2 regions of the Paeniglutamicibacter selenitireducens genome follow, and region 2 is predicted to be linked to the other one. Evidence: predicted binding sites of a transcription regulator. Region 2 holds the regulator's gene; the other holds the start of a gene.

Region 1 (14,414 bases), on a different contig from region 2:
CAAGGGAAGCAACAGGCCTTGCCCCGAGATTCCCCGGCTCGGGTGCCGGCGAAGCGTCCGGCGGGCGGGATGCGGTTCAGGCTCGCTTGACCCCGGATTTGCCGGCAAGCCGGATCCTGAGCACAATCTGGTGGAGCAGCTGGCGGATCGCGACACCGAACGCGGTGCTCACCGCGCCCAGAGCCGCGGCGCCGAACACCCGGGACCATGCGAAGACGCCGCCCGACTCGAACACGCTGGCAAGGCCGACGAGCACCGAGCAGAGCAAGGCCCCGCCGAGAATTGCCGGTTTCCACCAGCGGCCGAAAACAAGCCCGAACACGATCATTGACGGGATCACAACGCCAGCCTCCGTTCCAGGGCGGTCCGCCGCTAGCCCCAGTATCACACGGGTGCTTCGGTCCGACAACGGATGCCGGGACCCCTCAGGCACCCAGGTACCCGCGCTGGTCCAGCCCCTCGTCGAACATGGTTTGCGCCAGCGATTTCCTCGGACCCTGCTGCTGCGTTTCCCTGCCCGGGGCGGTGCCGTGCCCGTCCTTCGCGCGGCCCGGATCGCCCAGGTACCCGGGGCCCGGCAGCAGGGACTTCTCTGAGAGGTCCCAGGCGTCCAACGCCTGAAGGCTGATGCCGCGCGGCCCGGTGCGTCTTGTCACCCCGTGGATCAACAGCAGGCGGGTGGAGAAGAGCAACGGGCCGCAACGCTGCTGCGCCTCGTGGAAGAATGTGGCATCCACGCAGCCGGTGCCGTCGTCGAGGGAAATGAAGACCACGCGTCGCCCGCCGCGCATCGGCGGGGTCTGCGTGGCGACCCTGACCCCTGCCACCAGGACCTCGGTGCCGTTGCGCATCGCCAGCAGCTCCTCGGCGCGCGAGACGCCCAGCGAGTCCAGCAGCGGTGCATGGGAGGACATCAGGTGCGCGCTGACATCGAGGCTCAGCAGGTCAAGCTCGGTGCGCACCACCTCCTCCAGCGGGGTGTCCGCCGCCCCGACGGCCATGGCGGCAAGGTCAAGGTCCCCCAGCGGCAAGGCAAGTTGCCCGGGGATCGGGCGGTGGCGCTGTGGCAGGGACTTGTGCGCCCCGCCGCGCAGGTGGGCGACAAGGTCCGCGCGGTTTCCCCGCCCGGCGGAGCGCTGCAGCGAGTCGAAGGCACCCAGCGCCGCGAAGTGGTTCAACGAGGTGCGGGTGAGCCCCGAGCGGTCCCGCACGTCGGCGATCGAGTCGTAGGGCTGGCCGGCGACAACCCGCGCGACCTCGCGCTCCGAGACCCCGCGGATCCCGCGCAGCGACAGCCTGATCCCGAAGCGCCCGGGCAGCATGGCCCCGACGGCACGGGGAACCACAGGCAGCTGCGCGGGCGGCAGCAGCCCCTCCAGCCGCTCGACCCGGTAGCTTGCCGCCGAGCGGTTGATGTCCAGCGGCAGGATCTTGATGCCCATGCGCCTGGCCTCGGCCACCAGCAGCCGTTTGGGGTACATGCCCGGGTCGTGCTCCCAGATCCCGGCGAGGAATGCCTCGGGGTGGTGGGCCTTGAGCCAGGCCGACTGGTAGGTGGGCACGGCGAAGGCGGCCCCGTGGGCCTTGCAGAACCCGAAGGACCCGAAGGCCGCGAGCGTCTGCCAGACCTCGTCGATGACGGCCGGCGGGTACTCGCGTTCCCCGGCGGCGGAGCGGAAGAAGGCCTCGACCCGGGGTTCCGCCGGGCCGCCGAGCAGCCGGCGGTAGACATCGGCCTTGGCCAGCCCGCACCCGGTCATCGTGTGCAGGATCCGCAGCACCTGCTCGTGGAAGACGGTGACACCGTGGGTCTCGGCGAGCGCGGGCCGCAGGGTGGGGTGGGGGTATTTCTCCGGCGCGAATCCGTGTCGGTTTTCCAGGTAGGGCTTGACCATGTTGGATTTCATGGGTCCGGGGCGGAAGAGGGAGATGTCGATGATGAGGTCGTTGAAGTCGCGGGGGGCGAGTTTGCCGATGAGTTCCCGTTGCCCGGGTGATTCGATCTGGAAGCAGCCGAGGGTGTGGGTGGATCGGATGAGTTCGAAGGTGGGTTTGTCGTCGAGCGGGACGAGGGCGAGGTCGATGGCTCCGTCGGGTTTGATGTAGGCGGGGATCTCCCCCGGTCGGTTGCCTTGGTGTCCCCCCGCGGCGGCGACTGCCTGGGCGGTGGGGTGGATGCGTTGGATCTCGGCGAGCGCGTGGGTGATGGCCGATTGCATGCGTACCCCCAGGACGTCGAGCTTGAGCAGTCCCATGGGGTCCATGTCGTGTTTGTCGTATTGGCTCATGGGCAGGTCCAGTCCGCTGGGTTGGACGGGGGTTCGGTCCAGGAGCGTGTTGTTGGAGAGGATGACTCCGCAGGGGTGCATAGAGATGTGCCGGGGCAGCCGGTCGAGGCGTTCGGTGAGGTCCACGAGCAGGTCGAGTTGTTTTTCGGTGCCGAGCCGGTCGGCGAAGGGTGCGAGTTCGGGTTTCTCGTTCAGGGCGTCGCGGAAGGAGGCAGCGGAGAAGCGCCAGAGTTGCTTGGCGATGGTGTCGATGTCTTCCTCCTCCATGCCGAGCGCCTGGCCGGCGTCCCGTACCGCCCCCCTGGCGCGGTAGCCGTTTTGCATGCTCATGAGGCTGACGCGGTCGGCGCCGAAGCGGGTGAAGATTTTTTGGTAGATGGTGTGGCGTTGGGCGGATTCGACGTCTATGTCGATGTCCGGGAGGGTGGCGCGGTCGCGGGAGAGGAAGCGTTCGAAGAGCAGGTCGTGGGTGAGTGGGTTTACCTGGCTGATGCCGGTGAGGTAGTTGACAAGCGAGGAGGCGCCGGAGCCGCGGGCGGCGGAGCGTATGCCCATGCGGGTGATCATGTCGCTGACTTCGGCGACGGTGAGGAAGTAGGTGGCGAATCCGAGGTCGGAGATGGTGTCCAGCTCCTCCCCCAGTCGTTGGCGCATGTGCGGGTTGTTGCCCTCCCGGGGGATGAGCCTGTTGATGCCCGCTTCCGCGCGTGCGGCGAGTTCGCGGTTGGGTTCCCCGGTGATGCCGATGACGTGGGTTTCGGGGACCACGGGTATTCCCCATCCGGTGTCGGCGACGGGGTCGAGGCGTGCCCAGTCGGCGAGCGCCGAGGTGTTGCGCAGGAGTGTTGCTGCCATCCGGGGGTTTGTGGCCTCGCGGGCGATTTCGGCGGCGAGGAGTCTCATGTGTTCGGCGGCCTTGAGCCAGCCTTGTCCGTTGGGCTGGATGTCGTTGAGGGTTTCGAGTGAGGTGAGGGCGCGTGCGGAGTCAAGGACGTCGGCCGTTGCGGCGCCGTCGGGTTCGGTGTACCTGACGGCGTTGGTGAGGACGGGGGCGATGTGTGCGGTTTCCGCGCAGCGGAGCATGCGGATCGCGTGTGCCGTGCTGAGGCGGTCCCCGGGGTTGTTGAGGTGGGTGACGATCTCCACCCGCAGTGCCTTCTCTCCCAGGAGGGTGCGCCATTGGTGGATGCGGGTGCGGGCCTGGTCGTAGTGCTGGTGCTGGGTTGCCAGTCCGACGTCGGAGTTCGGCCCGAGCAGGATGGTGAGCAGTGGCTCGCCGTCGGGGTCAAGGGCGTGGGTTGCCAGTTCCCCGGGGGTGATGCCGAGGTGCTGTTTGCGTGTGCCTTCGGGTGTTGTTGGTTGGTGTGCGGCGGAGACCAGGCGGCACAGGGCCTTGTAGCCGGCTCCGTTGCTGTGTCCCTTGGCCAGGATGGTGATGCGCCCGGAGACGCGCAGGGGGTTGCGTGTCCTGCCGTCGCGTGGCCGGGGGTCGGGTTCGAGGGTTGCGAGGTCCACCCCCAGGATGGGGTCCATTCCGTGCGTGATGCAGGCCTTGAGGTGTTTGACGCTTCCGTAGAGTCCGTCCCGGTCGGTGATGGCCAGGGCGTCGGCGCCGTCGGCGAGCGCTGCCTGGACGAGGTCCTCGGGCCAGGAGACCCCGTAGTGTGCACTGAAGGCGGATGCCACGTGCAGGTGGGTGAATCCCTGGGGCATTGCGGCACCTCCCTTCGCAGCGCCCCTGGTGTTTTCCGGGTGCGGGTTCGGGGGTTTTCCGTCGTCTCGGTGTGGGAGCAACGTGGGCCGTCCGCCGTGCAGGGGGTAGAGCCATCATATTAGAACACCTGTTCTAATCAAATCGCGCGGACCAAGGCCGGCCATGAGCGCCCGATCGTGCCGGCAGCCGATGTCGCGGCGTTTCGCGGGAAGTGGCGAACCGGTGTCCGGCGGCCGGGTTATCCCGGGTGCCCGAGCCTGTCGAGTGCCACGAGGTATGCCTCGTTGTAGCTGGGGAATTGCGGGACCTGGTCGCGCAGGACCGCAAGTGGCACGCGCGTCCTGATGGCCAGGGCCGCGTGGTGGATCCATTCTCCGGCCTGTGGCGCCACCGCCCAGGCCCCGACCATGACTTGTTGCCGCCGGTCGATAAGGATGCCCAGCTCCCCTCGCGGGTTTTGTTCGTAGGTCCAGGGCCGTGCGATGGTTTCGGGCAGGTCCACCCTGACGGCCTCGGTTTCGATCCCGAGCAGTTCGGCCTGCTTCCGGGTGAGTCCGACCGCCGCGATTTCCGGGCTGGCGAACACCACCCGTGGGATTCCTCCGTAGCCCGCCGTTCGCTCCAGCCCGAGGATGCAGTCGGCAACGACACGTCCCTGGTACTTGGCGACATGGGTGAAGCTCATGATTCCGGTGACATCCCCTACCGCCCAGAGGCCGTCCGCGGCTCGGCAGTGTTCGTCCACCTGAATGTACCCCCGGTCATCCAGCCGTCCTCCGGCCAGCGAGATGCCCACCCCTTCGGTGCGCGGGGTCCTTCCCGTGGCGAAGACGGCCGCATCCACGGCGATCTCGCTTCCGTCATCAAGCACCAGCACGCTCCTGCCCCCCTCGACCCGCCCACGGGCGATCGAGCAGTTCAGGCGCACTTCCACCCCCGATCCGCGCAGGTGGCGTTCGGCGAGCGCGGCGACTTCGGGTTCCTCGCGGCCCAGCAGCCGCCCGCTTCTGTTGAGCAGCACGACCTTCGCTCCGAATCCGGCAAGGAAGGTGGCGGTTTCCAGGGCGACGGCGCTTCCCCCGACAACGGCCACAGCCCCGGGCAGTGCAGCGAGCGTGTACACCTCGCGATTGCCCCACACCGTGACCAGGTCCGATCCGGGGAAGGCTGGGAAGGCTGGGAACGCCGGGTCGGTTCCGGTGGCGACGATGATGTGGTCCGCCAGGTATTCGCGGCCGTCGGCCAGGATACGGCCGGGGCCCGCGATGTTTGCCTTGGCCCGCACGACATGCGCCCCGCGGGATTGGTACCCCGCGGCCTGGGCACTGTCATCCAGGTGCCTGGCCATGTAGTCGCGGTAGTCCCGCGCCAATTCCCAGTCGAGCGTGAGGTCCCGGGCCCCGGCGGTGTGTGCCGCTTCGTCCCTGAGCTCGGGTCCCCGCAGGATCGTCTTGGAGGGGATGCAGGCCCAGTAGGCGCACTCGCCCCCGATGAGCTCAGACTCGAACACCACAACCTTCTTGCCGGCGGTGATCAGCCTGTCGGCGGCCACTTCCCCGCCGGGACCCATGCCAATGACGGCCACATCGAACACTTCCTGCACAAGACCACCTCTGCGTCCATCGCGAAACAACCGGATTCCAGCCTTGCACCCCGCTTGCCGAACGGCCAGAGGGCAGGGCTAGGCACTTTCCGCGCACGCGTCGTGGATCCTGATGATCCGCCACCTTCCCGTGTCGACCTGGCGGGAGACCTCGAAGGTGCGCAGGGGGCCGATCCCGGCGAGCCTGACCTGCAGTCGCCAGACCTCGTAGTCGACAAGCCCCGGACCGCGCCCCCGCTCGGCCCGCAGCTCCTCTTTCCACCAGTCGCGCCGTTGGAACCACCGCACCGGATCGGCGGCCAGTTTGTATTCCCGACCTTGCCAGCGCATGCGAATCGGCACCCCCGCCGGTGTGCAGTCGACCTCGATCGACTGGGTAAAAATGCCCACGCCCCCACCTCTCACTCGCCCGCGCCCGCCAAACGGCGCCGCCCCCGGGAGCCGCATGGTTCCGGGAAGCAGCGCCGCGCGGATCTTCTGGGCACTCATCCATTTTATTAGAAACTATGTTCTACACAAGGTGAGACTAGAACACATATACGACAACTTGTGTCCCGGCATCAGGTCTTCGACAGGTTCCGGGGGCTAGACTCATGCCCATGACACCAGTACCCGCACCCATGATCACCGCCCTGACCTTGGGCGTGCGCGACGTCGAGCGCTCACGCGATTTCTACGTCCGCGGCCTCGGCTTCCGCGAGATTTCCCACATGCCCGGGCAGATCCTTTTTGTCCAGGCGGGCCACGGCTTGATGCTGGCCCTGTGGAACATCGCCTCGATGCCCGGGGAATACGGCGACGTGGGCCACGGGGTGCAGGCACCGCCGATGTCCCTGGGACACAACACCAACAGCGTTGAAGAAGTCGAAGACCTGTACGCCATGGCGATGGCGGCCGGCGCCACGTCCATCGGAGCCCCGACAACCAGGGAATGGGGCGGAACGAGCGCGTGCGTGGCGGATCCGGACGGCTTCCGCTGGGACTTCGTACACAACCCGGCCTTCGGCATCGGTGCGGACGGGCTGGTCTCCGGCGTCTAGCATCAGCCACCGCATCCTTCGAAAGGGTATTCCCGGCATCATGCACATTTCGAACCTCCCCGTTCGACGCATCACCGAACACGCACAAAACCCGGCGCCCCGGAAGCAGTGGCCCGCCACCCTGGCTCCGGTCAGGCACCTGCTGGAGCAGGGCATGGAGCTGGGTTCGGCCACCGTGCTGGTGGGGGAAAACGGGTCGGGGAAATCGACGTTGGTCGAGGCGATTGCCGTCAGCTACGGGTTGTCGCCGGAAGGCGGTTCCACGGGTGCCATGCACAGCACCCGGGCCACCGAGTCCGGGCTCGAGGAGCACCTGCAGGTCATCCGCAATCCCGGTGCGAGCCGACGCGGGTACTTCCTTCGCGCGGAAACCATGCACGGCTTCTACACGTACCTCGAGCAGAACCCGGGAACGCGGCCGGAGCCACGCTTCCACGAAATGAGCCACGGGGAATCATTCCTGGAACTCATCGCCGACCGCTTCCGGGAAGGCGGCTTGTGGGTTCTCGACGAGCCCGAATCGGCGCTCTCGTTCTCCGGCTGCATGGCCCTGGTGGGAATCCTCAAGGACCTGATGGCCGCCGGCGACTCCCAGGTCGTCATGTCCACCCACTCGCCCTTGCTGGCGGCACTGCCGGGAGCCGAAATCTACGAGGTCGGGCCATGGGGCCTGCGGCACAGCGAATGGGACGACCTGGATCTGGTCACCAACTGGCGGTCCTTCATGAACGTCCCCGGGCGCTACCTGCGCCACCTGTAGCACGTCACGTGGCGATGTCGCAGCTGCCCCTGTTCCGGGCTCTCGGACGGGCCCTTGGCGTCCTCACCCACGGGTCCAACGTCGGACCCGTTCCTGCCGCGAGGCCGAACCGCGCACCGCATCGGCCGTGACGGCACAACACCGCAACCCGCGGCGCCCGCCACCGGAGCCTGCTACCGTTGACCCATGCGCAAAGATCCACGATTTACGAGCCCCCGGCTGGGTACCAGCCGTGGGAACGTGCACGTGCGCCCGTAGCATTCGCCGTCTCCACTGCTGCCCACCGGGGGTGATCCCCCTTTCCCCGCAGCATTCCAGGAGACACCATGCAACCCCCGATCTACCTCACGCCCGACGAGCTCCACGCTTCCCTCACGGTCCGCGACCTCAGCGACCCCGCACAGGGCACCCACGCCATGCAAACCCTGCTGCACGGCGTTCTCGATTCCCTCCGGCAGTCGTGGAACTGCACCACCCACATCATCAGGAACCCGCCAATCGTGTCCGTCAGGGACAACTACGACAGCCTGCAATACCACGGCAACGACGTGACCCGGGCCCGCCGGTACACCCGGTACCTCAGCCCGACCGCAATGCTGCGCAGCCACACCTCCGCCGAGCTTCCGGCCGCCCTGCGGCTCTACGCGGGCCGCGCCAACATCGACGAGCTGCTTGCGGTTCCCGGACTGGTGTACCGGCGCGATGTCGTGGACCGCACCCACGTGGGCGAACCGCACCAGGTCGACCTCTGGCGCATCCGCTCCACGCCGCTCACCACCGAAAAGGACCTGACCCGGATGATCGGCACGGTTGTCGACGCGGTCCTCCCCGGGGCCCGCTGGCGCGCCACGCCAGCCGTGCACCCCTACACCACGGACGGCCGGCAGATCGATGTCATGCACGAGGGCCACTGGCTGGAACTGGCCGAATGCGGGCGCATCCACCCGGAAGTGCTCCGGTGTGCGGGGCTGGATCCCGCGCTCTGGTCGGGGCTGGCCCTGGGCATGGGGCTGGACCGCGCCTTGATGCTGCGCAAGCGAATCCCCGACATCCGCTACCTGCGCTCCACCGGCGAGCGCGCGGCCCAACAGATGCAGGACCTGTCCCCATGGAAGCCGGTGTCGCTGCTCCCCTCGGCACGGCGCGACATCTCCGTGGTGGTCGATGCCGGGGAGGACGAGGAAACCCTCGGCGATGTGGTCCGCAGGGCGCTCGGCGACGACGCCGGCCTTGTCGAATCCGTGCAGCTCCTCTCACGCACGGGCCTGGGACAGCTTCCGGAATCCGCACGGGAACGGTTGGGCATCCGCGCGGGGCAGGACAACGCCTTGCTGCGCATCACGATCAGGCCGCTGGAGAGCACGTTGTCTTCCCGGCAGGCCAACGACCTGCGCAACCGCATCTACCGGGCCGTCCACCGGGGCCCCCACCTGGAAATCATCTGAGACCCCAGGGCGGACGCCGCCGCACCCGCGCACCCTCACATGCGGGCGAACTTCGCCTTGGTGATTTGAAAGCAGCCGTAGCACACCAGCCCGGCGCCAAGCAGGGTGAGCACGTACGGCCCGTACGGCTGCCCGCGCACCGCTTTCAAGGCACCATCCAGCCCGGTGGCTTCTTCCGGGTCGGCCTGCAGGGTCGAGACTATGAACAGCAGCCCGACCAGAAACAGTGCCGTGCCCTTCGCGACGTATCCCGCCATTCCAAGCATTGTGAGGAACCTTCGGGCCGGGGCGGATGCAGGCATCTTCAGTTGCCGGGTGAAGGAGGTACGTACTCCCCGAACCGCAAAGGCGACACCCACCAGGGCCACGACAACACCCACCGCGATCAGCAGCTGCGGGCCGAACGGCGCTTTCATGACCTGGATCGAGGAATCGCTCGTGGCTTCACCGCTGTCCCTGCTCCGGCCCGACGCGAACGAGGCAAACGCCAGCGCCAGGAACAGGAACGCCAGCCCTTGCCCGGCCACGGAAAACCTGTGCCGGAGCATTGCCTTCTTCTGCAGGTGCCGGTAGCCGAAAATCGCTTCGCTCGCTTGCCACAGGGCCAGTGCCACGCAGGACACGGCACCCAGCCACAACAGGATGTACCCCGCAGGGCTGGCAGCCAGTTCGCCCATGGCTCCGCCTTGGTCGGCTTCCCCCGCCTTCCCGAAGGCCAGCTGCACGGCGATGGCCCCCACCAAGACATGCAGGACCCCGCTCACCGCAAAACCGGTCCGCGCGACGGCCACAAAGGCACGAGAGTTCGAGGCCGCTTCGGCAGCCTCCACGGGTCCGTCCACGTTCTTGATGATCACAGTCCCCTTCCGGCGGCCATGCGGGAGTCACTCCGCGGGTCTTGCGACTCGTGTTGGCTGGCCCCGCATCTTCGCGGGTACCGGCGTGCTTCCGGCCCCGGCTCAGGCGGCGTTCTGGTGGAGGCAGAGGATGTTGCCGTCGGGGTCCTTGAACCAGGCGGCCTTCTCCGAGCCCAGGACACAGACGTGGTCGACGGTTTTCAGGTCCGGCAGGTCGTAGTCCTCGAAGACGACGCCCTTGGTGTCGAGTTCGCTCATGACGCCGGCGATGTCGCCGACCTCGAAGCTTGCGGTGGTGTGCACGGAGGGCTTCGCGTCGGGGTCCTTCAGCAGGGCAAGCACCCCGGAACCGGCAAGGGCAAAGAGCATGTTGCCGTCCGGAGCCTTCCCCTGGAACGGAAGCCCCAGGGTGTCCTCGTAGAAACGCCGCGACCTTTCGCCGTCGGTCACGGGAATGATGGTGGTGAGTGGGCTGGTTGAGAGGGACATGGGAGGCCGTCCTCGGTAAGGAGTGGAACCCCTCAATTCTACGTCCGGTCCCGTGTGAAGGAGCCTTTCAACGACGCCGCACGCACCCTAGACTTGGTGCGAATTCCCCCTGCAGGAAGGATCCCCGCCATGAGCATTCCGCAGCCGCCGGAACGCCCGTACCCGCCGGCGGAACCCGAAAGGGTACCGCCGGTCCACCCCGATCCGACGCACCAGCCGCCGGCCGAACCTGAGCCCGTACCGATGCCGCCGGACCCGTCCACGCCGTTCCCGCCGGGCCAGCCGGATCCGACCGAACCCTACCCGCCCATCAGGTAGGCGCCACCGGGCCGCACAGGCAAGGAGGGCACCCCCGCTTCACGTGCGCGGGGTGCCCCCTTGCTGCTGCCGGGGCCCTGCGGGTCCCGGAGGGCCTAGTCGGCGCGCTGGTTGACCCGGATCATGTTCCCCGACGGGTCGCGGAATGCACAGTCGCGCGGGCCCCACGGCTGGTCGATGGGTTCCTGGAGGATCTCGGCCCCGGTGGCGCGGACCCGTTCAAAGAGGCCGTCGAGGTCTCCGGTGCTGAACACCGTCATCGGAAGCACTCCCTTGGTGAGCAGTTCCTGGATGGCGTTGCCGTCCGCCTCCGAGCGGCCCGCGTGCGGGTCCGAGAGCACGATGCCCAGCCCCGGCTGCCTGTCCGATCCCAGGGTGACCCAGCGGTGCTCGCCGGAGGACACGTCGTTCTCCACCTTCAGGCCCAGGCCGTCTCGGTAGAACGGGATGGCTTCGTCGACGTCGTTGACGGTGATGTGCGAGTAGTTCAATGAAATATCCATGCGCACCACGCTACGGCCAGGATGCCTGGTGCGCTTCTTGGATCCTGCTCGATACCGTCGGGACTCCGGCTAGTACCTGGGCGTCTTGGTGCTCTTGGGCCTTGTCACCGACTTGGCAATGCAGGCCGGCATGGCTTCCACCGCCGCATGCTCCCGGTTCCTGTACCCGCTGGGGCTTTCGCCGGTGATCTGGGTGAAGCTGCTGCTGAAGGACCCCAGGGAGGTACACCCGACCTCCATGCACGCATCGGTGACGCTCATCCCCGAGCGCAGCAGGGCCATGGAACGCTCGATCCGCCTGGTCATCAGGTAGGCATACGGGCTGAGCCCGTATGCGGCCTTGAACTGCCGGGAGAAGTGCGCCGTGGACATCAATGCCCCGGCCGCCATGGTGGGCACATCGAGGGGCCTGGCGTATTCGCGGTCGATCATGTCCTTGGCCCGTCGCAGGGCGGCGAGCGATTCAAGCTCGTGCTGCTTCATGCACTCGAGGGTATCAGTGCACGGTCCCTGGGCCACCGCTTCATCCGGGCCCCAAGCACGCGGAGGGCGGGTCCGCCCGCGCAAGGGGCCGGACCCGCCCTCCGGCCATGCGGTCGAGGTGGCGTGGTCCGCCTATCCGGTTTTGCCGGAGAGTGCGACGAGCACGCCGGCCACCGCAAAGTACTTGTTGCTCCCCAGATCCCGGATGGTCTTGATCCCCATGCCGGCCAGGATTTCATCGTGCTTCTCGGTGAGCCCGGCAAGGGCCGAAGGCGGCGAGTCGAGGACTTCGTCCAGGGTCGCGTTTTCGAGGGCCTTATCGAGGGCCTTGCCCAATTCAACGGAAACAGCCATGTCAATTTCCTTTCATCGATACGGAACAACGTCGCACCAGCCACGGCACCGACAGGGGCCGGACCGGCGCACCGGGAGACCGGGCTCGTGTCGCCCAACCTGGCGGCCACACTATCGCAGTGACGGCGACAATGACATGGCTCGCAGGAGCCCCGGGCGGCTAGGTGCCGGTACCCGCCGACACGGGCAGCGCCCCAGTGCTCCCCGAATCCTCGTCGACGGGCTTCCTCCGGCCCGACCTCGTCGCACCGATGCCTGCCACGATGACCAGGACGATCCCGGCAAGCGCGGCCGGACGCGGCACCTGGTCCAGGAGCAGCAGGCCGACCACCAGGGCGATGGCGGGTTCCAGGCACATCAGGGTGCCGAACGCCGCGGCCGTCAGGCGGCGCAGGGACAGGATCTCGAGGCTGAACGGGATCACGGGCAGCAGCAACGCCAACCCGAAGCCGATGAGCAACATGGGCAGGTCGATCTGGCCGATCACCGCGGGCCCGACCACCAGCGTCGCGGCGATGGCTGCGACGGGCATGGAAATGGCCAGTGCCCCGATGCCTTCCACCGCATCGCCCGCGCGCTGGGTCAGCAGCACGTAGGCGGCCCAGCAGACGGCGCATCCCAGGGCGAAGAGCACACCCACCGGATCCGCGGCGCCGCTCCAGGGTTCCGTCAGGCCCAGCACCCCGACGCCCGCGACAACGGCCCACCACCTTGCGGCGCCCCTGCCCTGGAACACCGCAACCGACAGCGGGCCCAGGAACTCCAGGGCGCTGGCGGTACCCAGCGGCAGCGTCTGGATGGCCATCATGAAACCCATCGTCATCCCGGCCGTGGCCAGCCCCAGCAAGGCGCAGGTTCCCAGGACCGCGCGGCTGTAACGCTGCTTCCAGGGCCTGGCGATGGCCACGATGATGACCGCGGCCCAGGCCAGGCGCAGCCATCCCGCGCCCTCGGGGCCGATCGTCCCGGCCAGCGTGGCGGCTGCCGCGAGCCCCAGCTGCACGCACCCCATGGCCGCGACAGCCATCAGGGCGCCGATCCCGGCGGAGTGGGAGGTGGATGCTGGTGCTGTGCGGGTACTCATGGGTTTAAGTACACGCCACCGGCTTTGTCCGTGTCCACGCGATAATCATCAACATATCGTTCGTCAATCATGCACAATTGAACGATGGACACCCGACGCCTCCAATACCTTCTCGAATTGGCGCGACTTGGCTCGATGCGTGCCGTCGCCGACGTGCTGGGCACCACGACGTCCACCGTCTCGCAACAGATCGCCGCGTTGTCCCGGGATGCCGGAACAGAGCTCCTGGAGCCCTCCGGCCGCGGGGTCCGCCTCACCGCTGCCGGGCGCCGGCTTGCCGGACATGCGCGAACCATCCTGGCCGCGGTGGATGCCGCCCGGCTGGACCTCGATCCCGGCGCCGACCCCTCGGGCACCTTGCGCGTGGGCGGTTTCGCCACGGCGATCCGCAGGACGCTGATGCCCATCATCCTGGACCTGGCGGACCGCCACCCGGCCGTGGACATCAAGGTCATGGAACACGAACCGGCCGAGGCCCTAAGCCAGCTGGAACTCGACGACCTGGACCTCGCCCTGACCTACGACTACAACCTGGCTCCCGACCCGCCGGGCCCGGGCATCGAGAGCATGGAACTGTGGAGCACCCCCTGGGGGCTCGGCGTGCCGGCAGACGCCGCGGCGCGCATCGCGGCCGGCGGCAGCGTCCCTGCCGCGGCGGAGGTCTTCGGCTTCTTCAGGGACAGCGACTGGATCGGGAACTCCCGCAACGGGGCGGACGAGACGGTGCTGCGGTTGATCTCCTCCATGGCGGGGTTCCAGCCGGCGATGCGCCACCAGTCCGACAGCCTGGACCTGGTGGAGGACCTGGTCCTTGCGGGGCTCGGCGTGGGCCTGCTGCCCGAAAACCGTCCGCCGCGTCCCGGCCTGAGCATCCTGCCGCTGCACGACCCCGACCTCCGGCTTCGGGCCCATGCGCGGATCCGTGCCGGGCGCGGTGCCTGGCCGGCCCTGGCGCTCGTGCTTGAGCGCATGCGGCAGGGCCGGACCTTGGCCTAGAACAGGCCCGAATGTTCCTCCGTGAGCTCCGGGCCGTTGTTGCGCACGTTTCCCACAGCGGAGTCGACCTCGCGCAGTTCCCATCCGGCTGCCACGTCGTAGGCCCCGGCCCGAACCATCTCAACAAGCCCTGCGGCATCCCGGTTTTCCGGGTCGAGCCATTCGGCGAGCGCGTCCCGGGAAAGCGGAATCGGCAGCCGGTCATGCAAGCCGTTCAGTTCCCCCAGCACGGGAGCCCCGGAGTCGGCCGGCGGCGAGGGGCAGGTGAGGATGGAGGTGGAGAGCAGCCACTGTTCCGGGTCGCCGTCCTCCTTCTGCGGGTCCTTCCACCATTCGTAGATCCCGGCGAAGAAGATCAGCGAGTCGTCGGCCGGATGCACGTAGAAGGGCCGCTTCCTGGCCTTGGGCGTCTCCCCGGCCAGCCATTCGTAGTAGCCCTCCGCGGGCACGGCGCAGCGCCGGGCCTTGATGGCGGCACGG
Region 2 (14,414 bases):
TGTTCGTTTCGAGTCGGTCCGGCCAGGCCGGAACCGCTACGCCTCGCCGACGAGCGTGCGCACCCGCGCACGGCGGCGGCGGCGCACCTGCTGCGCCACGAGCGCCGCGACGCTTACTGCCGCACCGATGGAGCCCACGGCGATGAAGGCCGCGGAGAAGCCCAGGGCGTCGACCGTTGCCCCGGTGATCGGGGAACCCAGCGCGGTGCCGCTGGTCAGCGCGGAGCCGTACCAGCCCATGGCCTCGCCGCGGCGTTTCTCCGCGACGAGGTCGGTGAGCCATTCGGAGGCCGCGGAGAGCACCGGGGCGCAGAGCATTCCCGGCGGGATCGAGAGCAGCGCAAGCGTCCAGGTGTCGTTGGCGAAGGCCATCGGCACCGTCAGCACGGCCATGGCCAGCAGCAGCACGATCGGCGAGATGCGTCGGCTGAGGCTGCCGTAGATGAGGCCGCCGACCAGCGAGGCGCCGCACCAGAAGAAGAACACGATGCCGAGCTGGCCGGAGCTGTTCTTCTCGTCAAGCAGCGCGAGCATTCCGACCTCGGTGCCGGAAAGCACCAGGCCGGCGCCGGAGGCCGCGATGAAGACGGCCAGCACGGAGGCGCTGACCCAGCCAAACTTGTTGCGGAAGGCCTTGCCGCGGGCCTTGACGCGGGCCTGGGTCGACTTGCTTCCGGCCAGGATCAGTTCGCCCTCGACATTCGCCAGCCCGCCCGGGCCCGAGGCGATCAGCGATGCCTCGGCAGCCAGACGCTCCTCGTGCGGGTTCGCCTTCTTGGCGACGGCGCCGGGCTGGTCGCTGCGGGTGGGCGGGTTCAGGATCATCAGCACCAGGCCGCTGAGCGAGGCCGCGACGGCGATGCCGATCATGCCGATGGTGGTGTTCAGGCTGGTGGCCACGATGCCCGCGGTGGCGGGCCCCACGATGAAGACCAGCTCGGTGCCCATGGCATCGAGCGCGAACGCCGAACGGCGGGTCTCCCCCGTGGTCATCACGCCCAGCGCGGTGCGCACCACGGAGAAGACGGGCAGCGCGAACAGCCCGCCGAGGAACACCAGCGGCAGCACCCACATGAACTCGACCTGCGGAACGATGCTCCACACCGCGGCCTCCACGAGGATCGAGGGCAGCAGCGCCCGGCGCAGGCCGTAGCTGTCCACCACGCGGCCGCGCCAGGGCGCGCCCAGGGCGATGCCGATGGTCATCAGCGCCACGACAAGCCCGGCGGACCCCCAGTCGCGATCGAGCTCGTTGACCAGGTGGAGCAGCAGCAGCATGCCGGCGGCGGCGTGCGGCAGCCGGGCGACCATGCCGACCAGCAGCAGCGAGGCCACCCCGGGCTGCCGGAGCAGTTCGCCGTAGCGACCGAATTTCATGCCCCGGGGCCCTGCTGCGTCGGGAGGCCGGCCTTGAGGGCTACTTCCAGCGAGTCGACGTTCTCGGCGAACTCCGGGATCGCGGCAAGCGCCGAGTGGATGCGCGAGACGCACGCGCGTGCGTTCGCCTCGTCAACGCCGGGTCGGAAGGTGAACTCGAGGCGCAGCTCCGGCCCCGATCCCCCGCCGGGCACGCTGGCGCCCTGCGAGGTGCGGCTGCCCACCCCGTGGCCGGGGGCGATGTGGATGGAGGCCAGCACCTCCTCGGTGCCAGCCTGCGCGGCGACGATGGCGGCGAGCTCCTCGCTGAGGTAGCTGGGGGTCCATTCCTGTTGCCGGGCCAGCGCCCACATGCCGGGGCGGCGCAGCACAAAGGTGTAGTCGGCACCGGGGTCCAGGACCAGCATCTGGGCTTCCTCTGCCACTGCGGAAAGCGCAGCGCGCGGGGCGTAGACGGCCACCGGGCGCGCCTCGTCGTGCCAGGCCTGCAGGCGCTCGACGCTGCTGAAGACCGGCAGCGCGGTGCGGCCGTCGGGCGCGTTGAGCGTCACCAGGGCCATGTCGGCTTCCTTGTCCTCGGCAAAGCCGTGTTCGCCGAGGCCGCCTTCGGCCAGCTGGGCCACCACGGCGATGTAGATGCGCGCCTGGGCCAGCGCCGCGTGGACGCCCTGTTCGCTGCCGGTTCCGGCGACCAGTGCCTCGAGCGCCGCCTGGAGCCCCGCGTCGATGAGCCCGTTGTCGTTGTCGAAGTTGTGCAGGGGGTTCCCCTCCCCGCTGAGGTCGCGGCCTTCCCAACTTTGCCCGGCGGAGTCTGCGGGCGACCCTGCACGGGCCAGCGCCGCGGCAATGTGTCCGGGCAGGTGTCGGGGGCTTTCGGGTGCCCCGTGGGAAGAAGGTGAATTCGCGCTCATACCGAAATGCTATCGTGCGCCACGCACCGGGGCCGGCCACCATTTGCATGGTGACCGGCCCCGATGCCCTGCCGGGGCGCCGAACCGGGCACCACGCGGGCGGTGGGCGGTGTGGCGCAACTCGCCCGTTGGCGCCGGGCGGGCGGATGATGCGGGTGGATGTCAGCGGCGGCCCGCGACGTCCAGTGCCTCCGGCATGGTGAATTTGCCCGCGTAGAGGGCCTTGCCCACGATGGCCCCCTCGACGCCGAGCGGGACCAGCTCGCGCAGCACGCGGAGGTCCTCCAGGCTGGAGATGCCGCCGGAGGCGATGACGGGCTTGGAGGTGCGCGCGCACATCTCGCGCAGCAGTTCCACGTTCGGGCCGCGCAACGTTCCGTCCTTGGTCACGTCGGTGACGACGTAGCGGGCGCACCCGGCATCCTCGAGGCGTGCCAGGACCTCCCAGATGTCGCCGCCTTCCTTGGTCCAGCCGCGGCCGGCCAGCGTGGTGCCGCGCACGTCAAGGCCAACGGCGATCTTCTCGCCGTGACGGGCGATGGCGCGGGCCGTCCACTCGGGGTTTTCCAGGGCCGCGGTGCCCAGGTTCACGCGGGTGGCGCCGAATTCCAGGGCGCGCTCGAGCGACTCGTCGTCGCGGATGCCGCCGGAGAGCTCGACCTTGATGGTCAGCTCCTCGGAGACGCGGCGCAGGATCTCGGTGTTGTGGCCGCGGCCGAAGGCGGCGTCGAGGTCCACCAGGTGCACCCACTCGGCGCCGGCGTTCTGCCAGGCCAATGCGGCCTCAAGCGGGTCGCCGTAGCCTGTTTCGGAGCCGGCTTCGCCCTGGACCAGGCGCACCGCCTGGCCGTCGGCCACGTCGACGGCCGGGAGCAGTTCGAGGATGGGTTCTTGCGTGTTGGTCATGATCGATCCTTAGGTTTGTGCGGGCCACCGGCCCTGCAGCCACCACGCGGGCGGCGGCGTGCGGGTTCTCAGAAGGTCAGGAGGTATCCGGCGAGCAGCGCCATGCCGGCCAGGACCCAGCAGGCAATGATCCAGGACAGGTGCGCCCGCTGCTGGCGCAGGGACAGCGCACCGCCGGCCAGCAGCCCGGCCAGCGCCATGAGCAGGATGGTCCACATCTAGAGCGTCTCCAACCAGTTGCGCAGCAGCTGGGCGCCGGCTTCGCCGGACTTCTCCGGGTGGAACTGCAGCGCGCACAGCGGGCCGTTCTCCACGCCGGCCACGAACGGGACCCCGTGCTCGGACCAGGTCACCTGCGGCGGAACCATCTTGGGCTGCGCCACGTCGAAGTTCCATTCCTGCACGGCATAGGAGTGCACGAAGTAGAAGCGCTCGTTCTCGATGCCCTTGAAGAGCTTGCTTCCTTCCGGCGGCGTGACGGTGTTCCATCCCATGTGCGGGACCACCGGCGCCTTGAGCAGTTCCACGGTGCCTGGCCATTCGCCGATGCCCGGGGTGCGCACGCCGTGTTCCACGCCCTCCTCGAAGAAGACCTGGTGCCCGACGCAGATGCCCAGCACCGGGCGGCCGCCGGCGATGCGGCGGCCGATCCAGCGGATGGCCCCGACCTCGTTGAGCTGCTGCATGACAGCTGCGTAGGCACCGACACCAGGAACGAAGAGTCCGTCGCATTCCAGGATGTCCTCGGGCTTGGCCGAGAGCGTCACCTCTGCCCCTGCGGCCTCAAGGGCGCGTACGGCGGAACGGACGTTGCCGGACCCGTAGTCGAGGACCGTGACCTTCTTGCGCTCACCCATTTACAGCGCACCCTTGGTGGACGGGATGGCATTGCCGATGCGGGCGTCGGGTTCCACTGCCTCGCGCAGCGCGCGGGCAAAGGCCTTGAACTGCGCCTCGACGATGTGGTGCGGATCCCGCCCGCCGATCACCGTCATGTGCAGGCAGATCTGGGCATGCAGGGTCAGCGCCTCGAAGATGTGGCGCGTCAGCGACCCGGTGAAGTGGCCGCCGATCAGGTGGTATTCCTGGCCCGCCGGCTCCCCGCTGTGCACCAGGTAGGGGCGCCCGGAGATGTCGACGACGGCGTTTGCCAGCGCCTCGTCCAGCGGGACAGTGGCTTCGCCGAAGCGGCGGATTCCGGCCTTGTCGCCGAGTGCGGTACGCAGGACCTCGCCGATGGTGATGGCGACGTCCTCAACGGTGTGGTGGACGTCGATGTGGGTGTCGCCGGTGGCACGCACCGTCAGGTCGATCAGCGAATGCTTGGAGAGTGCGGTCAGCATGTGGTCGTAGAACGGGACACTGGTGCTGATTTCGGAGCGGCCGGTGCCGTCCAAATCGAGTTCGACAAAAACGGAGGACTCGCTGGTGGTGCGTTCGAGGCGAGCGCGACGACCCGTGAGTTTTTCGGCAGACATGCACATTCCTTTTGATCAGGCGTTTAGACGAGGATGTGAAGCGCAGGGCCGTGGACGTCGTGGCGTCCGGCGCAGCCCTGCACCTATGAGTTTAGCGTTAGTGCCCGTGGGAACCCTGGGCGAGCAGTTCTTCCAGGCGCACGAGGAAGGCCGTGGTTTCTGCTTCCGTGCCTGCCGTGACGCGCAGGTGCCCGGGGATGCCGACATCGCGGATGATGACCCCTGCTTCCAGTAGTCCCTCCCAGATGTGGCGGGGGTTCTCCAGCCCTCCGAAGAACACGAAGTTCGAGTCGGAGGAGGCCGGGTGCAGCCCCATGCGGGTCAGTTCGTTGACGATGCGGTCGCGCTGGGACTTGATGTCCTCGACGTTGGCCAGCAACGCGTCGACGTGCTTGAGCGCGGCGTTTGCCGTTGCCTGGGTGACCGCCGAAAGGTGGTACGGCAGGCGCACCAGGCGGATCGCGTCGGTGACTTCCGGAGCCGCGGCCAGGTACCCGAGCCTGGCACCGGCCAGCGCGAAAGCCTTGGACATGGTGCGCGAGACGATCAGGCGCTCGCGGCCCGGCAGCAGCGACAACGCGGACGGGGTGCCGTTGTGCGCGAACTCGGCATAGGCCTCGTCAACGATCACGATGGCTTTGCTGGCGGCACCGGCCTCGTAGACCGCTTCGACGACATCCAGCCCCAGGGCTGTGCCCGTCGGGTTGTTGGGTGAGCAGAGGAAGACGATGTTGGGGGCCGCGGTGCGCACTTGTTCCGCAGCGTCGGCCGCGGTGAGCGCGTAGCCCTCGGAGCGGACGCCAGCGATGTAGGCAGTGTCGGTTCCGCTGGCCAGCAACGGGTACATCGAATAGGTGGGAGGGAATCCCATGACCGATCGGCCCGGTCCACCGAATGCCTGCAGGACCTGCTGCAGCACTTCGTTGGAGCCGTTGGCTGCCCAGATGTTTTCGGCGGCCAAGTCGTGGCCGAGGTAGGCGGCCAGGCGTTCACGCAGTTCGGTGAATTCGCGGTCTGGGTATCGGTTGAGCCCCAGCGCAGCGGCGGAAACCTCTTCGACGATCGCGCGATGAACGGCCACGGGCAGCGGATGCGTGTTTTCGTTGACGTTCAACTGGATCGGAACGTCGATTTGCGGTGCACCATAAGGTTCGAGACCTTGGAGATTTTCTCGCAGGGGCAGTTTTGCCAGGCGATTTAGCCGTTCATTCACCCCCTAAGTCTAGGGGCGTGCTCCGAGGCATCAGAATCAGCCGCGTGGAACGAGGTAACAAACGGTTCTCAATATGGCGCGGGCCGCGCCGCCGCCCGGAGGTGGAGGTTACGGCGCAGAGGGAACGAAGATCTCGGTTCCTGGGAAGAGGACGTTGCCCTCGAGGTTGTTGATTTCGGCGATCTGCCGGATGGCTTCACGGGGTTCCAGCTGCGGGGCGAACTCGCGTGCCAGCCCCCACAGGGTGTCGCCCTCGATGACGGTGACGCTGACGGCTTCGACGCCGAGCGGAACATCGGCCGATGCCTTGGCCGGCGACAGGAAGAGGCCGAGCAGCATGAGCACACCCACGGTGGCGAAGAAGATCGGCATGGCGATCAGGACGAATTTCCCCCGGCGCGTCAGCCGCAGCGGAGCCTCTTGCGGTGCGCAGTAGGAGATGGGGTCTGGAACGAGGTGGAGCGGGGCCGAGAAAGCAGTGCTTGCCATGTCTTTGCCTTTCCTAGGAGTGCGACGGGCCGGTGCGAGCGGGCCACGAGTCGAACAAGCTTCTATTCTTCGAACACATCTTTCGAACATGTGTTCGTAGTTCGTAAATCATTTCTAGCACTTTTCAACGACACGTGTCCAGATCGGTTCGAACAAATCTTTGAAAGCACCGTGTTCGTCCACTAACATGAGTGATGTGGAACGGTGAATTCACTTCACCACTCCGCACCGACAAATTGCGGAACGCGCGGGCCAACCGCCGACGATCGGGATGAGGCACACAGAATGACGACCGAACAAAGAACCCCCCGGCGTGACGCGAAGAGCTTGACCATCCGCCAGAAAAAGGTCCTTGAAACCATCCAGCGGTCCGTCAGCGCCCACGGCTACCCGCCGTCCATGCGGGAAATCGGCGACGCCGTCGGCCTGGCCAGCCTCTCGAGCGTGACCCACCAATTGAGCCAGCTCGAGAAGCTCGGCTACATCCGCCGCGATCCTCGACGCCCGCGCGCCATGGAGATCCTGCTGCCGTTGCAGCTGAAAACCGATTCGAAGCTTGAAGCCGATTCCGGGCAGGCCGAGCTCAAGGCGGCCAACGGCATGAACGTCTCCGAGCTGACGACCTCCGCCGACACCGCCATGGTTCCACTGGTGGGACGCATCGCCGCCGGCGCCCCGATCCTTGCCGACCAGGCTGTGGAAGACGTGTTTGCCTTGCCGCGCCAGCTCGTGGGCCACGGCGAACTCTTCATGCTGAAGGTCAGCGGCGACTCGATGATCGATGCCGCAATCTGCGACGGCGACTGGGTGGTCGTGCGACGCCAGCAGACCGCTGTCAACGGCGACATCGTCGCGGCGCTGCTCGACGACGAGGCAACCGTGAAGACCTTCCGGCAGCGTGATGGCCACACCTGGCTGCTGCCGCAGAACTCCCGCTACGAACCGATCCTCGGAGACGCGGCAACCGTCATGGGCAAGGTCGTATCGGTCATGCGTTCCATCTAGGAACACCGCAGTACGACAAACGGGTCTGGGGCCGGTCAACACGACCGGCCCCAGACCCGTTTAACGCCGCTTCCGCCCGGATCCCGGGCGGAAGCCTCAGCCCTCGCTGAGCCGCTCGAGAGCCGCCAGAACCGTAGGCTTGTCAGGCGTCGCCCACAGCGGCGGCAGTGAAGCCCGCAGGAAGGCTCCGTAGCGTTCCGTTGCAAGACGGGAATCCAGGACGGCCACGACGCCGCGGTCGTTGACCGAACGGATCAGTCGCCCCGCGCCCTGGGCGAGCCTGACTGCAGCATGGCTTGCCGCCACGGCCATGAACCCGTTGCCGCCGTGCTTTGCGACATCGCGGCTGCGCGCCGAGGACAAAGGGTCGTCGGGCCTCGGGAACGGAATCTTGTCGATGATCACCAGGCGGCATGCGTTGCCCGGCACGTCGACGCCCTGCCACAGTGTCATGGTGCCGAAGAGGCAGGTGTCGGGTTCGGCCGAGAACTGGTCGACAAGGGCCTTCATGCTCGATTCGCCCTGGCACAGGATCGGGACGTCAAGCCTGGCCCGCAGGATCTCTGTCGCTTCCTCCGCGGCGCGTCTCGAGGTGAAGAGCACCAAGGCCCCTCCGCCGGAGGCCTTGATCAGATCCTCGATCTCGCCGATCATCTCCTGCGACATCTGGCGCCCGGGCTTGGGAAGGTGCTTGGCCACATACAGGATGCCCTGTTTGGGGTAGTCGAAGGGGCTTCCCACATCGACGCCGTTCCAGGTGGGTGCGCCGTCGCCGACCAGGCCCAGCGCGCCCGCCACGGGTTCGAAGGCCGCGCCGATGGCCAGCGTCGCACTGGTCAGGATGACGGTGCGGCCGTCGAAGAGCCCCTCGCGCAGTTTGCCTGCAACGGACAGGGGCGCGACGTTCAACGTGGGCTGGCTCGATTCGTCCGGCTGGACATAGCCCTCCCCCGGGCTGAAGTGCCCCGGGCGGGAGGCCCAGATGACTTCCCGTTCCTCGGTCATCTCAAGCATCTTGGTGCACTGCTCCACCAGGTACATGACCTGCGAGCGGGCCATCTGCCGCCCGCCGTCCGCCGGCGCGTTGGCCTCGGGCTTCGAATCGGAAAGCACCACGCGTGCGGCCTCGGCGATTTGGTTGATCGCCGCTGCCTGTTCCTCATTCAGGCCCCGGGCCATCAGTCCCGTGGGGACACCCTCGAGGCTGCGCTGCAGGGCCTTTGCTCCCTGGTTCAGTGCGTCCACGCTCACGGCACAGTGCTTGCGCGCCGCCGAGGCGGCGGTCTGCACCATGTTGACCGAAAGCGGGCGGGTCACCGAACTCGTCACCCGGTCCTGCAGCTCGTGGGCCTCGTCGATGATGACCGTGTCGAAGTCCGGGAGCACCGCCAGCCCCTCGAACGCCGAGACGGCCAGCATCGCGTGGTTGGTGATGATCACATCGGATTCCGCGGCGCGTGCCCGGGCCATCTCGCTGAAGCACTCGGCGGCCATCGGGCACTTCTGGGAGCCGAGGCAGTCCATGGCGCTGACCGAGACCTGGCGCCAGGCCTTGTCGCTGACGCCGGGCGTCAGGTCGTCGCGGTCTCCGGTGTCCGTGCGCTCGGCCCACTGGCGAAGGCGCACGATTTCCTGCCCGAGCGCGGAGGACGGACCGTCCGAGTAGCCGCCGGCGGCCGGAGCCTCGGATTCCATCGAGAAGAGGGTGCCCTCGTCGTCGTCCGGGTAGCCGCCGCCGAGCTTGTACTGGCACACGTAGTTGGAGCGGCCCTTGACCAGGGCCACCTCCATCTCGCGGGGCAAGTCGTTCTTCAGGGACTTCAGCAGCCTGGGCACATCGCGTCCCACGATCTGGGCCTGAAGCGCCAGCGTCGCGGTCGAGATGACCACGGGCTTTTCCGAGTCCAGAGCGTGTGCGAGGGCGGGAACCAGGTAAGCCATCGACTTGCCCGTTCCCGTCCCCGCCTGCACCAGAAGGTGCTCGCCGGTTTCCATGGCGCGCACGACCTGTTTCGCCATCTCGTGCTGGCCCGGCCTGCTTTGCCCGCCCATCGCGGACACGGCAGAGTCCAGCAGGGCGATGACTTCTGATTCCTCAGCCATGAATACTGAATTGCTCCACTTCCGCGGCCAGGCCCTCGCGGACCTTGACCATCATGCGTGTCCCGTTTTCGGTGTGTTCGATGGCCAGGATCTCGGCCTCGGCTCCGTGGAGCTTGTTGACCACGTCGCCGCGGTCGTAGGGGATCATCAGTTCCATCTGGACGCCGGGGCGCGGAATCGAGGCGCTGACCTTCTGCAGCAGTTCCTCGATGCCGTCGCCGGTGCGTGCCGAGACGATCACGTGGTTCGGCTCCCGCTGGCGCAGCCGCTCCACGACGAAGGGATCGGCCACGTCGGCCTTGTTCAACACGATGATCTCGGGGATGTTTCGTGCGTCGACCTCGTTGAGTACGGTACGCACGGCCTGGATCTGGCCTTCCGGATCGGGGTGCGCCGCGTCGACAACGTGCAGGATCAGGTCCGAGTCTGCAATTTCCTCCAGCGTGGAGCGGAACGCCTCCACGAGCTGCGTCGGGAGCGACTTCACGAAGCCGACAGTGTCGGTGAGCGTGTAGTTCAGTCCGTCGCTGGTCTCCGCCTGGCGAACCGTGGGGTCAAGTGTCGCGAAGAGCGCGTTTTCCACCAGCACGCCGGCCTGCGTGAGCCGGTTGAGCAGCGAGGACTTGCCGGCGTTGGTGTACCCGACGATGGCGACCGAGGGGACCTCGTTGCGCTTGCGGTTGGCTCGCTTGGCCTCCCGGGCCGGGAGCATGCCCTTGATCTCCTTGCGGAGCTTGGCCATGCGGTCGCGGATGCGGCGGCGGTCGAGCTCGATCTTGGTTTCGCCCGGGCCTCGGGAACCAATGCCTCCGCCGGCAGCGCCGACGCGGCCACCGGCCTGGCGGGACATGGAGTCGCCCCAGCCGCGAAGTCGCGGCAGGAGGTACTCAAGCTGCGCCAGTTCCACCTGGGCGCGGCCCTCGTGGCTCTTGGCGTGCTGGGCGAAGATGTCGAGGATCAGTGCGGTCCTGTCGATGACCTTGACCTTGACGACGTCCTCGAGCGCGCGGCGCTGCGACGGGGCAAGCTCGGAGTCGATGATGACTGTGTCGGCACCCGTGGCGGCAACGATCTCGCGCAGTTCCGCGGCCTTGCCCGAGCCAAGGAAGGTTCCCGGGTCCGGCTTTGAGCGGCGCTGGACAATGCCGTCGAGCACTTCGGAACCGGCCGTCTCGGCCAACGCAGCGAGTTCACGCAGGGAGTTCTCGGCGTCCTGGGCGGTGCCTTCGTTCCAGATGCCCGCCAACACGACGCGCTCGAGGCGCAGCTGCCGGTACTCGACCTCGGTGACGTCCTCGAGTTCGGTGGAGAGCCCCGCGACGCGGCGCAGTGCGCGGCGTTCGGCGAGGTCCTCCTGGGCGCCGTCGAACGACGAATGTTCCCGGGTCAGGTTACTCAGCGCCTGGGCGCGGCCGGAGAATATTCCCTCGTGTTCGGGCGCCCCGAAATGCGTGCTCTTGTCGGCGACCGAATGGTCGCTGGCAAGAATCCGTTCAATGGCGGCCTGGATCTGCGCCTCGTCCATGTCTTTGTCGTGTGGACCGGAATGCTGTGAGTTGGTCATGTTCCCCTTTGCGTGCTGTATTCCAGAATAGTGCCCTGCGCCGACAGATGCGCCGAATTGGTGTGCATGATCATCATGAGAAGCCATGTGTTGTCCTTCGATGGATTTCTTGGGGGATCCACCGCGCGCCGGGTCAGTGAAGTCTGCGGGAGCCACATGTCCGGAAGGTTGGGTCCGGCGGTGCGTTCAGTTGGCGCAGCGTGGCTTGGGCAGACGGGGAATCATGACTTTTCGGCGCGCGGCAGGTCCCCGGATTCTTCGGCCGCAGCGGCCGTCCGGTGATTGGGAAATGCGCTGTGTGCGTCTTACAGAAAAGTCATAGGGAAAACTCTATCACTTCACCGCGACGACCCGCCTTAACGCAAATCACACTGCCGGCGTCTCGATACGGGCCCGAAATGCGGCTTGCGGTTTGGGGTTGCGACCCCCGGGCGGTTAACCTGCCAACATGAGCTCGGATCACTATTTCAGCGCGCAACCATCCAAACCGGAGAAGCGCCGCACCATCAGCGTCGAACTGGGTGGTGCAACCCGCAAGGTGGAAACCTCCGGCGGAATCTTCAGCCCGGACAGGATCGACAAGGGGACGGCAGTGCTCCTGGAGTCGGTTCCGGACCCGGCGGCCACCGGAAACCTGTTGGACATCGGCTGCGGCTGGGGCCCCATCACGTTGACCATGGCATTGGCCTCCCCCGGGGCAACGATCCACGCGGTGGACGTCAACGAACGCAGCATCGCCCTGACCCGCGACAACGCCCACTCGCTGGGACTGGGCAATGTCAAGGTCTCGCTGCCCGAGGAAGTCGACGCAGGCATCGCCTTCGACACCATCTGGTCGAATCCCCCGATCCGCATCGGCAAGGAGGCGCTCCACGAACTGCTCCTGCTCTGGCTGCCGCGGCTGGCACCGGGTGGAACCGCATGGCTCGTGGTCCAGAAGAACCTGGGCGCCGACTCCCTGCAAAAGTGGATCGGAACCGTGATGCCCGCGACCTGGGAGGTCGAGCGCACGTCCACGGACAAGGCTTTCCGCACCATCCGGGTCCACCGCCCCCAGGACGCATAGGCCCGGGAACGCAACCCCCTGCGCACGGCGATGAGGGCGTTGAACACCATGGTGTTCAACGCCCTCATCGCGTTTCGGGAACTAGTCCTCGGAAATCGTGCCGCGGGAAACAAGCACTGCCGCCCCGCTGAGGAACACGTGTTCCGCTCCCCCGACCCCCGGGGCAAAACGAATTCCCAGGGTTCCTCCGGGCACAGCAACGTCCCAGTCCAGAACGTCCTGGGCCTGGGCCCAGTGCCGGGTGGCGACCGCAGCAGCGCAGGCACCTGTGCCGCAGGAAAGCGTCTCGCCGACGCCTCGCTCGTGCACGCGCATCCGCAGGCTGCCGCGCCCACCCTCAAGCAGCGGTTCCGCCGGGAGCACGTATTCCACGTTCGTTCCGTGCGGCGGCAACGGGTCGACCACGGGGATGGTGAAGAGTTCGAGTCCATCGAGTTCGGCCCGGCTTGCCACGGCCACGATGGTGTGCGGGTTTCCCATGCTGACCGAGACGGCGGCACGGGGAACCGGCAACCCCTCGGTTTGCACCACGGAATCCAGCCCGGACTTGGCGGCCGCCTCCGGGTGGATGAACTCCCAGGGACCCATGTCCACCGAGTACCCATCGGCAAGGCGGGTCACGATCTTCAAGCCGGCACGGGTGCCGATGGACAGCTCGGCCCCCACCGGCAAGTCAACGAGTTTCTCGTTCACCAGGAAGTGGACGAAAACGCGGACGCCGTTGCCGCACATTTCGGACACCGATCCGTCGCCGTTGCGGTAGTCCATGAACCAGCGGGCCTCGGGATGGGCCGCAAGGATCTCCCGGCCTTCTTGCACGTGCTCGGAGGGCACCGCACGGATCAATCCGTCGCCCCCGATGCCTCGATGGCGGTCACAGATGGCCGCGACCTGTTCCGGCCCGAGGTGGTGGATGTTCTCCGGGTCGGAGATGAGCACGAAGTCGTTTCCTGTGCCGTGCCCCTTTGCGTAACTCAGTGGGCCCGCGACGGCCAGTAGCGACTCGCCTGGGATGGACTGTGGTTCGGTGGCGCTCATGGGTTCAAGGATACGGGCAGCCCAACGCACCCGCCCATTTTGCTACGTCGGCTACCGGACCCTTAGGACGCGTGGATTGTTGCCTGCACGTCGTCGAGCAAGGTCGGGCTGAGCGGATTGAACCACCGCACGCGCTCGTCCGCGTTGAACCAGGTGACCTGCCTGCGGGCGAACTGCCGGGTGGCAATGACCGTCTTCTCCGCTGCCTGGACCTCGCTCATGGTGCCGTCCAGCACAGCCAGGAATTGTGCGTAGCCGATAGCCCGGGATGCGGTTTTTCCCTCGCGCAGGCCCGCTGCATCCAACCGACGGACCTCTTCCAGCAGTCCCTGCTCCTGCATGCCCGCCACGCGCATTTCCAGCCGTTGGTGCAGGAGCCCGCGATCCACGTTCAAACCGATCTGTACCGCCGGCGCATGGTACTTGCGTTCCGGCATGAAGGAGCTGAACGGTTTTCCGCTGATCTCGAAAACCTCGAGGGCGCGGATCATCCGCCGCTCATCGAGGTTGCGTGCGGCTGAGGCCGGGTCCACCTCTGCGAGGCGCCTGGCCAGCGGCCCGGGACCGTGTTCGCCAACCTCAAGCTCAAGTCGGCGGCGGACCGCGGCGTCGGTGGGCGGGAAATCAATTTCGTCGAGGGCCGCACGCACATACAGGCCCGATCCGCCGACCAGGATGGGCACCGCTCCCCTGGAGCGGATCTCGTCGAAGGCACGGCGTGCCTCCGACTGGAAGCGGGCGACGCTGGCTTCTTCCCGGACATCCATGATGTCCAGCATGTGGTGCGGGACCCCGCCCCGTTCACCCACCGGGAGCTTGGCCGTGCCGATGTCCATGCCCCGGTAGAACTGCAGGGCGTCGGCGTTGACGATTTCCCCGCCCAGTTCCCGGGCGAGGGCAATCGAGAGATCCGATTTGCCCGTCCCGGTTGGTCCAACCACGGCGATTGCCGGGAGTGTCGTGTTCACGCGTTACTTTCTGGTTGGCAGAAGCGGCATGCCAAGGGAAACTCCCTTGGAGCCACCCGAAGCGGGGGTAGGTGCACCGCAGGAATCGGCCTGTGCACGGTCCCAGGCATCGCCGGCACGGGAGCGGCGCACGGAGTATTCCTCCAGGCCTGCAGGGTCGGAAACGAGGTGGAAGGCCGCAGCTTCGGTAATGGGAAGAGTGACGAGGTCACCGGGACGCGGGGTTTCACCGCCTGCTGGAATCGAGAAGTGCACGAGCCGTTGGTCGGTTGATCGCCCGCTGAGGCGATGGGTTT

Evidence for each region. Region 2 encodes LexA, which represses DNA repair genes until DNA is damaged. Its sites were predicted from a motif close to TCGAACANNTGTTCGA; they were not measured.
Region 1: a site for LexA is predicted at 4,122-4,137, ahead of ACSYDW_RS00595 (DNA polymerase III subunit alpha). Genes of this name have one in related genera too.

What each region holds. Positions count from the first base shown of each region.
Region 1 is NZ_JBPULF010000001.1:144,732-159,145, forward strand. Features, by position in the region: gene ACSYDW_RS00590 (hypothetical protein) at 77-340, opposite strand; gene ACSYDW_RS00595 (DNA polymerase III subunit alpha) at 426-4,001, opposite strand; gene ACSYDW_RS00600 (dihydrolipoyl dehydrogenase family protein) at 4,241-5,605, opposite strand; gene ACSYDW_RS00605 (DUF6504 family protein) at 5,684-5,995, opposite strand; gene ACSYDW_RS00610 (VOC family protein) at 6,205-6,645, shown strand; gene ACSYDW_RS00615 (AAA family ATPase) at 6,686-7,405, shown strand; gene srmL (PheS-related mystery ligase SrmL) at 7,732-8,850, shown strand; gene ACSYDW_RS00625 (DUF1206 domain-containing protein) at 8,886-9,707, opposite strand; gene ACSYDW_RS00630 (VOC family protein) at 9,810-10,196, opposite strand; gene ACSYDW_RS00635 (hypothetical protein) at 10,326-10,514, shown strand; gene ACSYDW_RS00640 (VOC family protein) at 10,610-11,017, opposite strand; gene ACSYDW_RS00645 (helix-turn-helix domain-containing protein) at 11,087-11,500, opposite strand; gene ACSYDW_RS00650 (hypothetical protein) at 11,633-11,854, opposite strand; gene ACSYDW_RS00655 (EamA family transporter) at 12,015-12,938, opposite strand; gene ACSYDW_RS00660 (LysR family transcriptional regulator) at 13,023-13,934, shown strand; gene ACSYDW_RS00665 (SOS response-associated peptidase) at 13,931-14,414, opposite strand, start outside.
Region 2 is NZ_JBPULF010000013.1:49,435-63,848, reverse strand. Features, by position in the region: gene ACSYDW_RS17955 (MFS transporter) at 37-1,377, opposite strand; gene ACSYDW_RS17950 (SseB family protein) at 1,374-2,288, opposite strand; gene priA (bifunctional 1-(5-phosphoribosyl)-5-((5-phosphoribosylamino)methylideneamino)imidazole-4-carboxamide isomerase/phosphoribosylanthranilate isomerase PriA) at 2,451-3,194, opposite strand; gene ACSYDW_RS17940 (CG2302 family histidine operon protein) at 3,263-3,412, opposite strand; gene hisH (imidazole glycerol phosphate synthase subunit HisH) at 3,413-4,051, opposite strand; gene hisB (imidazoleglycerol-phosphate dehydratase HisB) at 4,052-4,672, opposite strand; gene ACSYDW_RS17925 (histidinol-phosphate transaminase) at 4,770-5,885, opposite strand; gene ACSYDW_RS17920 (LysM peptidoglycan-binding domain-containing protein) at 5,994-6,374, opposite strand; gene lexA (transcriptional repressor LexA) at 6,660-7,379, shown strand; gene ACSYDW_RS17910 (ATP-dependent DNA helicase) at 7,476-9,482, opposite strand; gene hflX (GTPase HflX) at 9,475-11,046, opposite strand; gene ACSYDW_RS17900 (class I SAM-dependent methyltransferase) at 11,495-12,112, shown strand; gene dapF (diaminopimelate epimerase) at 12,194-13,150, opposite strand; gene miaA (tRNA (adenosine(37)-N6)-dimethylallyltransferase MiaA) at 13,213-14,118, opposite strand; gene miaB (tRNA (N6-isopentenyl adenosine(37)-C2)-methylthiotransferase MiaB) at 14,122-14,414, opposite strand, start outside.